Chelativorans sp. AA-79: one gene and its partner. The protein of the gene in region 2 interacts with the protein of the main gene of each other region in a pairwise test. Links are inferred from orthologs where the notes say so. Each region holds a gene or a part of one and is shown on either strand. Other genes may lie near its edges.

Region 1 (5,541 bases), 2.5 Mb from region 2 along the record:
TTACGAGCGGAGGAACAGACATTGGCATCCGGATCGTCAGGAAACGACGATATTGTCCCCGAACGGGCAACTGTGGCGGAGGAACTGGCATACCGGCTGCGCCAGCAGCAGATTTCCGCGGAATATGCACTCTTCGCCCTGAAGACGCACGATGTGCAGGCGCTGCTGCAACAGGCGTCGAAGCTCTGCGCGCAAGGCTTGCAGAGCAAATTGTGCAAGGTGATGGAATACATCCCGGAAGAACATCAGTTTATCGTACGGGCTGGTGTCGGCTGGAAGCCGGGCGTCGTCGGGCAGGTGAAGACAGGGGCCGATGCCGAAAGTCCGACCGGCTATGCGTTCATGACCGGGCTATCGATCATCTCCAATCACCTCCAAGGAGAGAGCCGCTTCCGGACCCCGCGGATCCTCGCCGACCACGGCGTGAAGCGGGCGATCAACACGCTGATCCAGTGCAGCGGGGAGCGCTTCGGCGTGCTCGAGGTGGACAGCCCCATCAATGGCCGGTTCACCGAGGCCGATCTGGTTTTCGTGACGGGTATGGCCAATCTCTTGGGCGTGGCGCTGGAGCGGCAGCGGGTGGAAGAGACGTTGAAGCGGAAGGAAGAGTTGCTGCAGCAAGCGCTCAGGCATGAGGAGATGCTGTCCCGCGAAATCAACCACCGGGTCAAGAACAGCCTTGCCATCGTGAGCGGGCTCCTGAATGCGCAGGGTCGTACGATATCCGACCCGCATTTGCGGCAAGCTCTGGCGGACGCCGAGGCGCGCGTCCATGCGATTGGACGGATCCATGAACTGCTCGGCCGCAAAAAGGGCGTCGAATCCGTCAGCCTCCCCGTATTCCTGGGCGATCTTTGCGCTTATCTGCAGGCCTCCGCGCCGGGGCACGACCTTGTTCTCGATGTCGCCCCCGTGATGCTCGCCACCGGGCAAGCCATATCGCTCGGGCTCTTGGTCAACGAGCTCATCACCAATGCGTTGAAGCATGCCTACGCGGACGGATCCGGCCCGGTTCTCGTCAAGGTGGCCCGCGAAGGCGGCATGCTGCGCCTCGAGGTCGCCGACCGGGGTGTGGGGATGCCAGCAGAGGGCGCGCCGCTCAAGGGCCATGGGCTCGGCAGGAAGGTCATCGCGAGTTTGAGCGCGCATCTCGGAGGGACGGCCGAATGGCGGGATGCGAATCCCGGAACCATGTTCGTACTGACGTTCCGGCCCGATCAAGTGTCGGCTGACGAATAGTCCGCCGGCCCGGCGACACGCTTCCGCTTGCTCACGCAAAAAGGCGGCGGATCGGCCTCGTCCGATTCCGCCGCCGCTTGAGCGCCTTGGGCTACTATTGGATGATGTGCACGATGCGCCTGGTTTCCGGCTCGACGAGCACCGTGCGTCCGTCCACCACCACATACCGGTATTCGGCCTCGAGGTCCGGCGCCTCGAGAGGATGGAGCTCGATCGTGTCGGGCAGCGTGGTGCCCACCTCGATCGTCACGTCGGCAGGAGGCGCTACCGGCTCCACCTGATGCTCGACCACATATTCGCGGATGACGGTCTCCTGCTCGGGAGAAATGACCACGGTGGTCTGCGCGTAGCCAGCCCCGCCCGTGAGCAGGAAGGCGGTAACGGTGGCGGTAAGTAAGGCTTTCATGATTTCCTCCAAAGGGGTTTGGGTTTCCACAGAAATTCACGAGAGGCCTACTCGTTCCCGAGTTCCGCCACCCTCCCTTGTTTTCGTGGCAAGGCCCATGGCGGCCTTGCCGTCTCGGGCGCACCGGCGCTACATGGGCGGATCGGCCACACGAATCTCACGAGGAAGCGATAGGACATGGCAGGCGACCGGAGATCGCGTGATCCTCTGATGAAGGAAGCGGCGCGCATCCAGGCCCGCCCGGAGCGCAATTTCATCCATCTGCGCGTGCACTCGGCCTACTCGCTGCTGGAAGGCGCGCTGCCGCTGGGAAAGATCATCGGCCACGCCGTGAAGGACGAGGCGCCGGCCATCGCCATCGCCGACACGAACAACCTGTTCGGCGCGCTCGAATTCGCCCAGAAGGCCGTGAAGGACGGCGTGCAGCCCATCACCGGCTGCCAGCTCGGCGTGGCCTTCGAGGATGCCTTCACGGAAGCCCGCCGCGGCAATGGCCGCAAGGCGTTCAACGACTATGATCCGCTGGTGCTGATCGCGGCGACCGAGACGGGCTACGCCAATCTGGTGCGGCTGGTCAGCCGCGCCTATCTCGAGAACGAAGCCGGGGCGGCACCGCATGTGACCACCGCGTGGCTCGAGGAGCATGCGGAGGGCCTTATCTGCCTCAGCGGCGGCCCGCGCGGGCCGGTGGGCGCCGCCCTCAAGGCAGACCGGGGGGAGGCCGCGGAAGCGCGCCTTCTCTTCCTCAAGCGCACCTTCGGCAACCGCCTTTATGTGGAGCTGGAGCGGCTACAGGGCTATGACCGTGCGGTCGAGGCGGCGAGCGTCAATCTTGCCTACAGGCACGACCTCCCGCTGGTCGCCACCAACGAGGCCTTCTTCCTCACGCGCGACGATTTCGAGGCCCATGACGCGCTGGTTGCCATCGCCGAGGGCGCGGTCATCGCCATGGACGACCGTCGCCGGCTCACGCCCGACAATTATCTCAAGAGCCAGGCGGAGATGGCCGCGCTCTTCGCCGACCTGCCGGAGGCACTCGACAACACCGTCGAGATCGCCCGGCGCTGCTCCTATTATCCCACGATCCGCAAACCCATCCTGCCGCGCTTCACCGGCGGCGAGGCCGGAGACGAGGCGGCCGCGCTGCAGGAGGAGGCGGCCGAGCTGCGCCGCCAGGCACGCGAGGGCCTGGAGAAGCGGCTTGCAATCCAGGGGCTGGCCGAGGGACATACGAGCGAGGAGTATGTCGAGCGGCTGGAATACGAGCTCGGCATCATCGAGCGCATGAAGTTCCCCGGCTACTTCCTCATCGTCGCGGACTTCATCAAATGGGCCAAGGCCCACGATATCCCCGTCGGTCCGGGCCGCGGATCGGGCGCGGGCTCGCTGGTCGCCTACGCGCTGACCATCACCGATATCGATCCCCTGCGTTTTTCGCTGCTCTTCGAGCGCTTCCTCAATCCGGACCGCGTATCGATGCCAGACTTCGACATCGACTTCTGCCAGGACCGGCGCGAGGAGGTGATCCGCTACGTTCAGGAGAAATACGGCCGCGACCAGGTGGGCCAGATCATCACCTTCGGTACGCTGCAGGCGCGCGCCGTGCTGCGCGATGTCGGCCGTGTCCTGCAGATGCCCTATGGGCAGGTGGACCGGCTGTGCAAGATGGTGCCTTCCAACCCGGCCAATCCCACGCCGCTCGGCAAGGCGATCGAGGACGAGCCGCGCTTCGCCGAGGAGGTGGAGAAGGAGCCGATCGTCGGCCAGCTGCTGGAGATCGCGCAGAAGCTCGAGGGCCTCTACCGCCACGCCTCCACGCACGCGGCCGGCATCGTCATCGGTGACCGGCCGCTGTCGGAACTGGTGCCGATGTACCGCGATCCGCGCTCGGACATGCCGGTCACCCAGTTCAACATGAAATGGGTGGAGCAGGCGGGCCTCGTCAAATTCGATTTCCTCGGCCTCAAAACCCTGACAGTGCTGGAGACCGCGGTAAAGCTCATCCGCCGACGTGGCATTGAAATCGACCTGTCCAAAATTCCCTACGACGATCCCCAAACTTACGCCATGCTGTCGCGCGGCGAAACAGTGGGCGTCTTCCAGGTGGAAAGTGCGGGCATGCGCAAGGCGCTGATCGGCATGAAGCCGGACCGCATCGAGGACATCATCGCGCTGGTCGCCCTCTATCGTCCCGGCCCGATGGAGAACATCCCCACCTACAACGCGCGCAAGCACGGCGAGGAGGAGATCGCCTCGATCCACCCCAAGATCGACCACTTGGTGAAGGAGACGCAGGGCGTCATCGTCTACCAGGAGCAGGTGATGCAGATCGCGCAGGAACTGGCGGGCTACAGCCTCGGGCAAGCCGACCTCCTGCGCCGCGCCATGGGCAAGAAGATCCGCGCGGAGATGGAGAAGCAGCGCGGCATTTTCGTAACCGGCGCGACGGAGCGGGGCGTCTCCAAGCAGCAGGCCGATTTCATCTTCGACCTGCTCGCGAAATTCGCCGATTACGGCTTCAACAAGTCGCATGCGGCCGCCTACGCCGTCGTCTCCTACCAGACGGCCTATCTGAAGGCGCATTATCCCGTCGAGTTCCTGGCCGCGTCCATGACCTATGACATGGCCAATTCCGACAAGCTCAACGATTTCCGCCGCGACGCGATCCGCCTGGGCATCGAGGTGGTCTCGCCGTCCGTTCTGTCGAGCTACCGCGATTTCGAGGTGGGCGAGAACCGCATCTATTACTCGCTCGCTGCCATCAAGGGCGTGGGTGATGCGGCGGTGGAGCACATCGTCGAGAAGCGCAGGGAAAAGCAGTTCGAGAGCCTTGAGGACTTCTGCGTCCGCGTCGATCCCAAGATCGTCGGCAAGCGCGTGCTCGAAAGCCTGATCTGTGCCGGTGCGCTCGACTGCTTCGGTCACGACCGCGCCGCGCTCTTTTCCGGCGTCGATCGCCTGATGGGCATGGCCGCGCGCGCGGCGGAGGACGCGGCCATGGGCCAGGCCGATATTTTCGGTTCGGCGGCACTTGAGCCGCAGAAGCTGCATCTGCCGCTGTCGGAGCCCTGGCTGCCCGCCGAGAAGCTGCACCGCGAATTCCAGGTGGTGGGCTGCTACCTTTCCGCCCATCCGCTCGACGACTACCAGGCGACGCTCGAGAAGATGCGCGTCCAGAGCTGGGTGGAGTTCCAGGCCGCTGTAAAGCGCGGCGCGACCGCCGGGCGGCTGGCAGGCACCGTGACGGCCAAGCAGGAGCGCAAGACGCGCACGGGCAACAAGATGGGCATCGTGCAGTTCTCCGATGCCAGTGGCCAGTATGAGGCCGTTCTCTTTTCCGAGACGCTGCAGCAGTACCGCGACGTGCTCGAGCCCGGCAAGTCCGTGGTCATCATGGTCTCGGCCGAGGACCGCCCGGAGGGCATCAGCCTGCGCATCCAGACGGTCCAGTCGCTGGAGGAGGAGGCGAGCCGCATGCAGAAGGCGCTGCGCGTCTATCTGCGCGATCCGAAGCCGCTGCCCGCGATCTCGTCGCAGCTCAACACGCGCGGGGAAGGGCAGGTGAGCCTGATCGTCATCAAGGAGGGCGGGCAGGGCGAGATCGAGATCGGCTTGCCGGAACGCTACCGCATCTCCCCGCAGATCGCCGCCGCCATGCGCGCCGTGCCGGGCGTGGTGGACGTGGAAATGGTTTAGGCTGGCTGCTGGATAGGCGAGATTTTTTCTCCGGCCCCGATCGCCCCATCCGCCGTTGGCAGGTCGATGCAGCCGAGCGCGGCGAGACGATCAATCCCAGCTGCACAGATTTGCGACGACAAGAACCTGTCGATTCCATTGCATCTTGTCTAGCGAGCAGCGCTGCGCTAGATAAGAACAAAAGAAGAACAATGGAGTTT
Region 2 (7,811 bases):
TCGGCCGAAAGCGCGCCGACGGAAAGAGGCGTTATGAATTCCTGCGCGGCCTGCGTCATCACGCAGCGCACCTTTGCTCCCCGCTCGCGCAGACGCCGAATGAGATCGAGGCACTTATAGGCTGCGATCCCGCCGCCGATGATGAGGAGGATGCGTTTTCCCGAAAGGCTCAACGGAAGGTTCCCTTCACGCCCGGTTTCAGCTGGCGCATAGGGTATGGCCGAAATCGGCGTTCTTGCAAAGCGGCGGCCGGCTTCAGAACGGCAGCTTCATCCCCGGCGGCAGCGGAAGGCCCGCGGTCATCTCCTGCGACTTCTTCTGCATGGCTTCCTCGACCTTGACTTTCGCATCGTTGTGCGCGGCGAGGATCAGGTCTTCGAGGATCTCCACGTCGTCCTCCTTGAAGAGCGACGGATCGATCTCGAGCTTCTTCATGTCGAACTTGCCCGTGAGTGTCACCTTCACGGCGCCAGCGGCGGACTGGCCCTCCACTTCCATCTGGGCGATCTCCTCCTGCATGGCCTGCAGCTTGGCCTGCATCTCCTTCGCCTTACCCATCAGGTTCATCAGGTCACGCATCGTTCTCTCCCATCAGAGATCATCGTCATCGGCAGGGTCCGGCTCGGGCGGCGGCATCTCTTCCGCCGCTTCGTCCGCCACCGCATCGGGAATGCGCACGTCGAGAATGCGTGCGCCGGGAAAATTATGCAGGATCGCCGCCACGGTCGGGTCCGTGCGGGCATCGGCGAGTGCGGTCTCGCGGCGCCCGCTCTCCTCTTCGGCCAGCGTCTTGCCACCGGGCTCGTTGGAGAGCGAGATGATCCAGCGGCGCCCGGTCCACTTCTGCAAGCGGGCATTCAGGTCGCCGAGAAGCGTCTTCGGCGCATCCTCGGTCAGGCTGACCGACAGCCGGCCGGGCTCGATCTGGACGAGGCGCACGCAGCGCTTGAACTGCACCTTGAAGGCCATGTCGCGATTGGCGTCGGCGAGATCGGCGATGTCGGCGAGCGATTTTACCGGGGTGGTTGGCGCCTCGGCCTGGATCGGGGCGGGAGGCGGTGCTGCATATTCGGCCGGCGCGGCCTGGATCAGCCGCATCGTCTGCCCTCCGCCGCCACCCGAAGGCACGCGCTGGGAGGAAACCGCCTGCATGCTGGCCCCAGCCACGGGGCTGGACGCCGCTGCGGAGGGCGAGCCCATGCCCGGGCGCCCGGAACCGTCCCCCGCGGGCATGTCCTCCAGCGTCTTCAGCGCTTCGTCCAGCGTCGGCAAGTGCGCCGCATGCGCGAGGCGGATGAGCACCATCTCACCCGCCGCGATCGGGCGACTTGAGCCCTGCACCTCCTGGATGCCTTTCAAGAGCATCTGCCAGGTGCGTGAAAGCACGCGCACCGACAGATTCCTCGAGAACTCGAGTCCGCGTATGCGCTCTTCCTGCGACAGGGAAGCGTCGTTCGCCGCCTCCGGGACGAAGCGCATGCGCGTGACGAGATGATTGAACTCGGCGAGATCCGTCAGCACCGCCGCCGGATCCGCCCCCGCATCGTACTGCGCGCGGAATTCGGCGAGAGCGGCAGCCACATCGCCCTTCATCAGGTGCTCGAAAAGATCGATCACGCGGGCCCGATCGGCGAGCCCCAGCATGTCGCGCACGGTCTCCGCCGTCACCCGGCCCGAGGAATGGGCGATCGCCTGATCGAAAATCGATTGCGCGTCCCGCATGGAGCCTTCCGCGGCGCGGGCGATTGCGGCCAGCGCCTCGTCATCCGCCTCGACGCCTTCGAGCCCGCCGATATGGGCGAGGTTCTGCTTGATGAGGCTCGCATCGATGCGCCGCAGATCGAAGCGCTGGCAGCGTGAAAGAATGGTGATCGGAACCTTGCGGATTTCGGTCGTGGCAAAGATGAACTTCACGTGCGGCGGGGGCTCCTCCAGCGTCTTCAACAGGCCGTTGAAGGCCTGGTTGGAGAGCATGTGCACCTCGTCGATGATATAGACCTTGTAGCGCGCAGAGACCGGCGCGTAACGCACCTGGTCGATGATGTCGCGGATGTCGTCAATGCCGGTATGCGAGGCCGCATCCATCTCGACGACGTCGACATGCCGACCCTCGAGGATCGCCTCGCAGTGCTCTCCGGGCACCGTGAGCTCGATCGACGGGCGGTCGACCGTATCGGTCCTGTAGTTGAGTGCGCGAGCGAGAATGCGGGCCGTCGTGGTCTTGCCCACGCCGCGCACGCCCGTCAGCATCCAGGCTTGCGCAATGCGGCCGGTGGCGAAAGCGTTGGTGAGCGTGCGCACCATCGGCTCCTGCCCGACAAGCCCGGAAAAATCGCGTGGACGATACTTGCGCGCAAGAACCCGATAGGCGCCGGCCTTGCCTTCCGCCGTCTGCGCGACATCGTTCATGCTGGCTGCCCACGCTCCCGTAGTGGCTGATCGATGGCGGGCTCGCGCCCTGCGGCGAGTTTCCCCTTGGATGCATGGCCGCGTCAATGGGGACCATGAAGGAGCGGGGAAGGCGGGAGGCTGGCACGGTGACCCGTGCCGGAGCTCGTTAGGGCTGCTTCCTTCCGGACCTGACCCGGTTGGCGAGTGGCGCGTCCACCACCAACCTCCCGCACTCCATATCGTCAATCCCGCGGGCAAATGCAAGGCCGCATGCAAGGAAACGCTTGCAGCCGCAATTGCCACAATCTAGCCTCGCTTCCCGAAATTCCATGGGGGAGGCGATGCTGCCGGGCGGCAAGGGAGGTTTCGTGCTCGACCCGCGACTGGAGGGAGAAAGCCTTCCCGTCGTGTGGCTCGGGCTTTGCGAACTGCGCCTGCGCGACGAACGGCGCTGGCCATGGCTGCTGCTCATTCCCCAGCGGCCGGGGATCGAGGAAATTCACGACCTCACACCGCTCGACCAGGCGATGCTGAGCTTCGAAACCAATCTCGTCTCGAAAGCCCTCAAGGAGTTGACCGGCTGCACCAAGATCAATTGCGGGGCGCTCGGCAATATCGTGAGGCAACTCCATATCCATATCATAGCACGCAACGAGGGCGATGATGCGTGGCCCGGCCCGGTCTGGGGCCATGGCGCGCGCGAACCCTGCCGCCGGGAAGACCTGCACCAGTTCGCCGAAAAGATCAAAAGCCGGCTGTGAGATCGCGGCGGTCGGGGACTACGCCGCCTCGCGCACCTGATAGTCCTTCACCGCGGTGAAGGTGATCGCCTTCCATCGCTCCGCCTCGTATTTGAGGCCGAATTCATGCGGTGCAAGGAAAACCGGATCCTCGTCCAGGTCGCGTGCGATGTCGCCACGATGAGCGGTGATGAAGCGCTCGAGCTCGGCCTCGTCTTCAGCTGAAATCCAGCGGCAGACCGAAAAGCGCGCGGTCTCGAAATCGACCGGTAGGGAGTATTCGTTCCTGAGCCGCTCCCTGAGCACATCGAGCTGCAGCGCGCCCACGACGCCTACGATTGCTGGCGAACCGTCTTCGGGCGTGAAGAGCTGGACGACGCCCTCCTCCGCCATCTGTTGCAGCGCTTCCTTCAGTTTCTTGGCCTTCATCGCATCGGAGAGCCGGACACGGCGCAGGATCTCCGGCGCGAAGTTCGGCACGCCACGAAACAGGATCTCCTCGCCTTCGGTCAGCGTGTCGCCGATCCTGAGCGTGCCGTGATTGGGAATGCCGACCACATCACCCGCGAAAGCCTCGTCGGCGGTGATCCTGTTCTTGGCGAAGAAGAACTGCGGCGCGGAAAGACTGATGGGCTTTCCCGTCCGCACCAGCTTCGCCTTCATGCCGCGCTCCAACCGACCGGAACATACGCGCACGAAGGCGATACGGTCGCGGTGGTTGGGGTCCATGTTCGCCTGGATCTTGAAGACGAAGGAGGTCATCTTCTCCTCCGTCGCCTCCACCTTGCGGCTGTCGGCCTCCTGCGCACGGGGAGCGGGGCCGATCGCGCCCAGCGCTTCGATCAGGTCGCGCACGCCGAAATTGCGCAGCGCGGAGCCGAAATAGACAGGCGTCAGGTGCCCCTCCCTGAAGGCTTGGGCGTTGAAAGGCTTGCAGGCTTCCTGCGCCAGAAGCATCTCCTCGATGAAGGCGTCGCGCTCGTGCTCTGGCAGGAGACCCGAGACGGCCTCCGACTCCGGCCCGTTCACCCGGACCGGCTCCACGTCCTCGTCGGAATGGCGAATCGTGTTGTTCGCGAGATTGTAGGTGCCGGAAAAGCTTTTACCCCGGCCGATCGGCCAGGTGACGGGGGCCGTGTCGAGCGCCAGCTTCTGCTCGATCTCGTCGAGGATCTCGAAGGGATCGCGGCTTTCGCGGTCGAGCTTGTTGACGAAGGTGACGATGGGGATGTCGCGCAGCCGGCACACCTCGAAGAGCTTGAGCGTGCGCGGCTCGATGCCCTTGGCCGCGTCGATCACCATCACGGCTGAATCCACCGCCGTCAGGGTGCGATAGGTATCGTCGGCGAAATCCTCGTGGCCGGGCGTGTCGAGCAGGTTGAAGACATGGCCGCCATACTCGAAGGTCATGACCGAGGTCACGACGGAGATGCCGCGCTCGCGCTCGATGGACATCCAGTCGGAGCGCGTCTGGATACGGTTCTTCTTCGCCTTCACCTCACCCGCGAGCTGGATCGCGCCGCCGAAGAGCAGCAGCTTCTCGGTCAATGTGGTCTTGCCCGCATCGGGGTGCGAAATGATCGCGAAGGTACGGCGGCGCGCTACTGCGTCGGCCAACTTGTCTGGCATATCCGGAAGTCCCTTTGACGGCGGGCTCTTACCAGCCGAGGCCGCCGCTGTCGAATGGAATCAGCACCGCATATAGGAAGGCGGGGCGGCCATTTCATGCGGTCCAGTCCTTCACTGCCGGCAGCCAGCCCACCCTCTTCCGAGGGCTTGACTATAGTATTAGTTTATACTAATGATTAGACATGACTTATGATTATGCGCAGATCTCGGCGCTTGCCGACCCCACCCGCCGGGCGATCTTCGAGCTCGTGGCGGATCGGCCGCGCTCGGTGGCTGAGATCACGCGGGCCCTGCCGGTCACACAATCGGCGGTCTCGCAGCATCTGAAAGTGTTGAGACAAGCGCAACTCGTGCGCGCGAAACCCAAGGGTGCCAGCAACATCTATCACCTGGACCCCGATGGGCTGGCGCGTCTTCGCAGGGAACTCGACCGTTTTTGGAGCAAGACGCTGGCGGCCTACAAGATGGCCGTCGAGCAATCCCCGGAGGAGGAGCAATGAACTTTCCTGCAGCAGGCACGTCCGTAAAGCAGTCGATCGTGGTCGAGGCGCCGATCGAGCGCGCATTCAAGGTCTTCACCGAGGGTTTCGGGAGTTTCAAGCCAGCCGAGCACAATCTGCTCGCTGTCCCGATCGCCGAAACGGTGTTCGAGCCCCGCGCCGGCGGCGCTCTCTATGATCGCGGCGTCGACGGCAGCGAATGTCGCTGGGCGCGGGTGCTGGCCTACGAGCCGCCCCACCGGGTGCTGCTGAGCTGGGACATCAACCCGCAGTGGCAGGTCGAGACCGATCCGCACAAGACCAGCGAGTGGGAAGTTCGGTTCACCAAAGAGACCGAGCACCGGACCCGTGTGGAGATCGAGCACCGGAACCTGGAACGCCATGGCGAAGGCTGGGAAGGCGTGCGCGACGGCGTCCGCGGCGATGGAGGGTGGCCGCTGTACCTGCGGCGCTATGCCGAACTGGTGGCTTGAGAAACCTTATCGTCGCACTCCCGGATCGATGAAAAGCGTTGAAAAGCGTCGCGGCGGAAGGTGTGGCGATTGACGCCTTCGCCCGACGGCGCCAGATAGGGCTTATGGCGAGCTCACCCGTTTCAATGCCGGTCATCGGCCCCACTCTCGGCATCGTGCGCCTCCCCCATGCGGAGGGATTGCCGCTGCCTTCCTATGAAACCTCAGGGGCCGCAGGTCTGGATTTGCGCGCGGCGGTGGCGGAGGATCGGCAGATCATTCTTCTGCCGGGCAAACGGGTGCTCGTGCCGACTGGCTTCGTCCTTGAAATCCCGGCGGGTTTCGAGGGTCAGGTGCGGCCGCGCTCAGGGCTTGCGCTGCGCCATGGCATCACCTGTCTCAATACGCCCGGCACGATCGACAGCGACTATCGCGGCGAGGTGCAGGTGCTGCTCATCAATCTCGGCGAGGACGATTTCGCGATCACGCGCGGCATGCGCATCGCGCAACTGATCATCGCTCCCGTCACCCGGGTAACCGTCGAAGAGCGTGACCGCGCCGGCGAGACCGTGCGCGGTGCGGGCGGTTTCGGCTCCACCGGCACCGCCTGAGCATTCTCCTGTCCTGTCAGCATGCCCTGCCCTGGCCCTTGACTTGAGCCGGGCAAGCCGCCCTCATCGCCTCTCAAACTATCAAGAGGGACGGCCATGGCTGACATCGGTTCCACCTTTCGCACCCTGCACGACGATACCTTCATCATCCCCAACCCTTGGGACATCGGCACCGCAAAGCTGCTCGCTTCGCTCGGCTTCAAGGCGCTCGCCACCACCAGCGCCGGTTTCGCCTTCTCACGCGGACTGCCCGATGGCGGGGTCGGTTTCGAAGAGATGATGAACCACTGTCGGGAAATCGTGACAGCCACGCTGCTGCCCGTCTCCGCGGACCTGGAGCACGGAAAGGGCCACAGCCCCGATAGTGCGGCGGAGACGATCTTCGCCGCGGAGGCGGCTGGCCTCGCCGGCTGCTCGATCGAGGATTCCACGGGCGATCCGGCCAAGCCCATCTACGATTTCTCCCAAGCTGTGGAGCGGGTCACCGCCGCGGTGGAGGCAGCACGCGCTCTCAAGCGCGATTTCGTCTTCACGGCCCGGGCAGAGAACTTCCTCCACGGTCGTCTCGATCTCGACGACACCATCGCCCGCCTGCAAGCTTTCGAGAAAGCGGGCGCAGACGTGCTCTATGCGCCGGGCCTCAGCGATATCGAGCAGGTGCGCGTCATCTGCCAGGCCGTGACGAGGCCGGTGAACGTGCTGGCGGTGGCGAGCTTCACCGTCCGGGATGTTGCGGAAGCAGGCGCCAAGCGCATTTCGCTCGGCTCCAAGCTGACGAACCTGGCCTTCGGCTCGGTTGAGCGTGCAGCGAACGAGATGCTCGGCCGGGGCTCGTTCAATTTCGCGCGCGACGTCATGCCGTTCGCACGGCTGCAGGAGATGTTCTCCAAGGGCGGTTGAGGCGGCGGACAGAAAAAGGCCCGGCAAAGCCGGGCCTTTGTTCCTGAAATGAATGCGTGTCAGGCGACGGCGCCCCCGATCCAGGCCGACAGGGCGGTCTTGGGGGCCGCACCCACCTTCATATCCGCCACTTCACCGTTCTTGAACAGCATCAGCGTGGGGATGGAGCGCACTCCATAGCGGGCCGCTAGTTCCGGGTTCTCGTCGATATTGAGCTTGGCGACTTTGATTTTGCCGCCCATCTCGGCCGAAATCTCCTCAAGCGCCGGCGCGATCATCTTACAGGGCCCGCACCACTCCGCCCAGAAATCAACGACGACCGGCTCACTCGCCTGCAGAACGTCGGACTGAAAATTGCCGGTATCGACCTTCACGGTGGCCATCAGGCTCTCCTTGTCTCGAAAGCATCGCCCCGGATGTGGGGTGCAGCGGAAATGAGTTCAAGCACATCTTTTGTCATGCTCTCGTGAGTCGGGCAAGCGAGACGGCCATCGCTTCGTCAGTGAGAGCGATGAGGCGTGGCCCCTCCGTGAACAGTAGTGCTGCTGAAAAGCGCTTTCCGGGATAGAGCGGCTTCAAAAGCTCCGC

What was found. Proteins that work in one complex are often made in the same cells at the same time.
Region 1: the proteins of PVE73_RS00245 (region 2) and dnaE interact in binary tests that used the Escherichia coli proteins (3 or more experiments, as listed by UniProt). The link is inferred for Chelativorans sp. AA-79 from one-to-one orthologs.

Annotation. Positions count from the first base shown.
Region 1 is NZ_CP120361.1:2,520,576-2,526,116, forward strand. What follows is about bases 1,516-5,541. They hold dnaE (DNA polymerase III subunit alpha), read left to right. Parts: upstream 1,516-1,855; coding sequence 1,856-5,341; downstream 5,342-5,541. Other genes in these bases: PVE73_RS12230 (DUF1236 domain-containing protein), read right to left, coding at 1,516-1,645. In the rest of the region: PVE73_RS12225 (histidine kinase dimerization/phosphoacceptor domain -containing protein), read left to right, coding at 22-1,239; more of PVE73_RS12230, read right to left, coding at 1,334-1,515. UniProt on the Escherichia coli protein: DNA polymerase III is a complex, multichain enzyme responsible for most of the replicative synthesis in bacteria. This DNA polymerase also exhibits 3' to 5' exonuclease activity. The alpha chain is the DNA polymerase catalytic subunit.
Region 2 is NZ_CP120361.1:49,198-57,008, reverse strand. What follows is about bases 1-2,959. They hold PVE73_RS00245 (DNA polymerase III subunit gamma/tau), read right to left. Parts: upstream 2,410-2,959; coding sequence 592-2,409; downstream 1-591. Other genes in these bases: PVE73_RS00235 (HIT family protein), read left to right, coding at 2,733-2,959; PVE73_RS00250 (YbaB/EbfC family nucleoid-associated protein), read right to left, coding at 256-579; coaBC (bifunctional phosphopantothenoylcysteine decarboxylase/phosphopantothenate--cysteine ligase CoaBC), read right to left, coding at 1-173. Also shown: more of PVE73_RS00235, read left to right, coding at 2,960-3,152; PVE73_RS00230 (peptide chain release factor 3), read right to left, coding at 3,171-4,760; PVE73_RS00225 (metalloregulator ArsR/SmtB family transcription factor), read left to right, coding at 4,943-5,260; PVE73_RS00220 (SRPBCC family protein), read left to right, coding at 5,257-5,733; dut (dUTP diphosphatase), read left to right, coding at 5,859-6,323; PVE73_RS00210 (isocitrate lyase/phosphoenolpyruvate mutase family protein), read left to right, coding at 6,420-7,223; trxA (thioredoxin), read right to left, coding at 7,283-7,606; double-strand break repair helicase AddA, read right to left, coding at 7,680-7,811. UniProt on the Escherichia coli protein: Part of the beta sliding clamp loading complex, which hydrolyzes ATP to load the beta clamp onto primed DNA to form the DNA replication pre-initiation complex.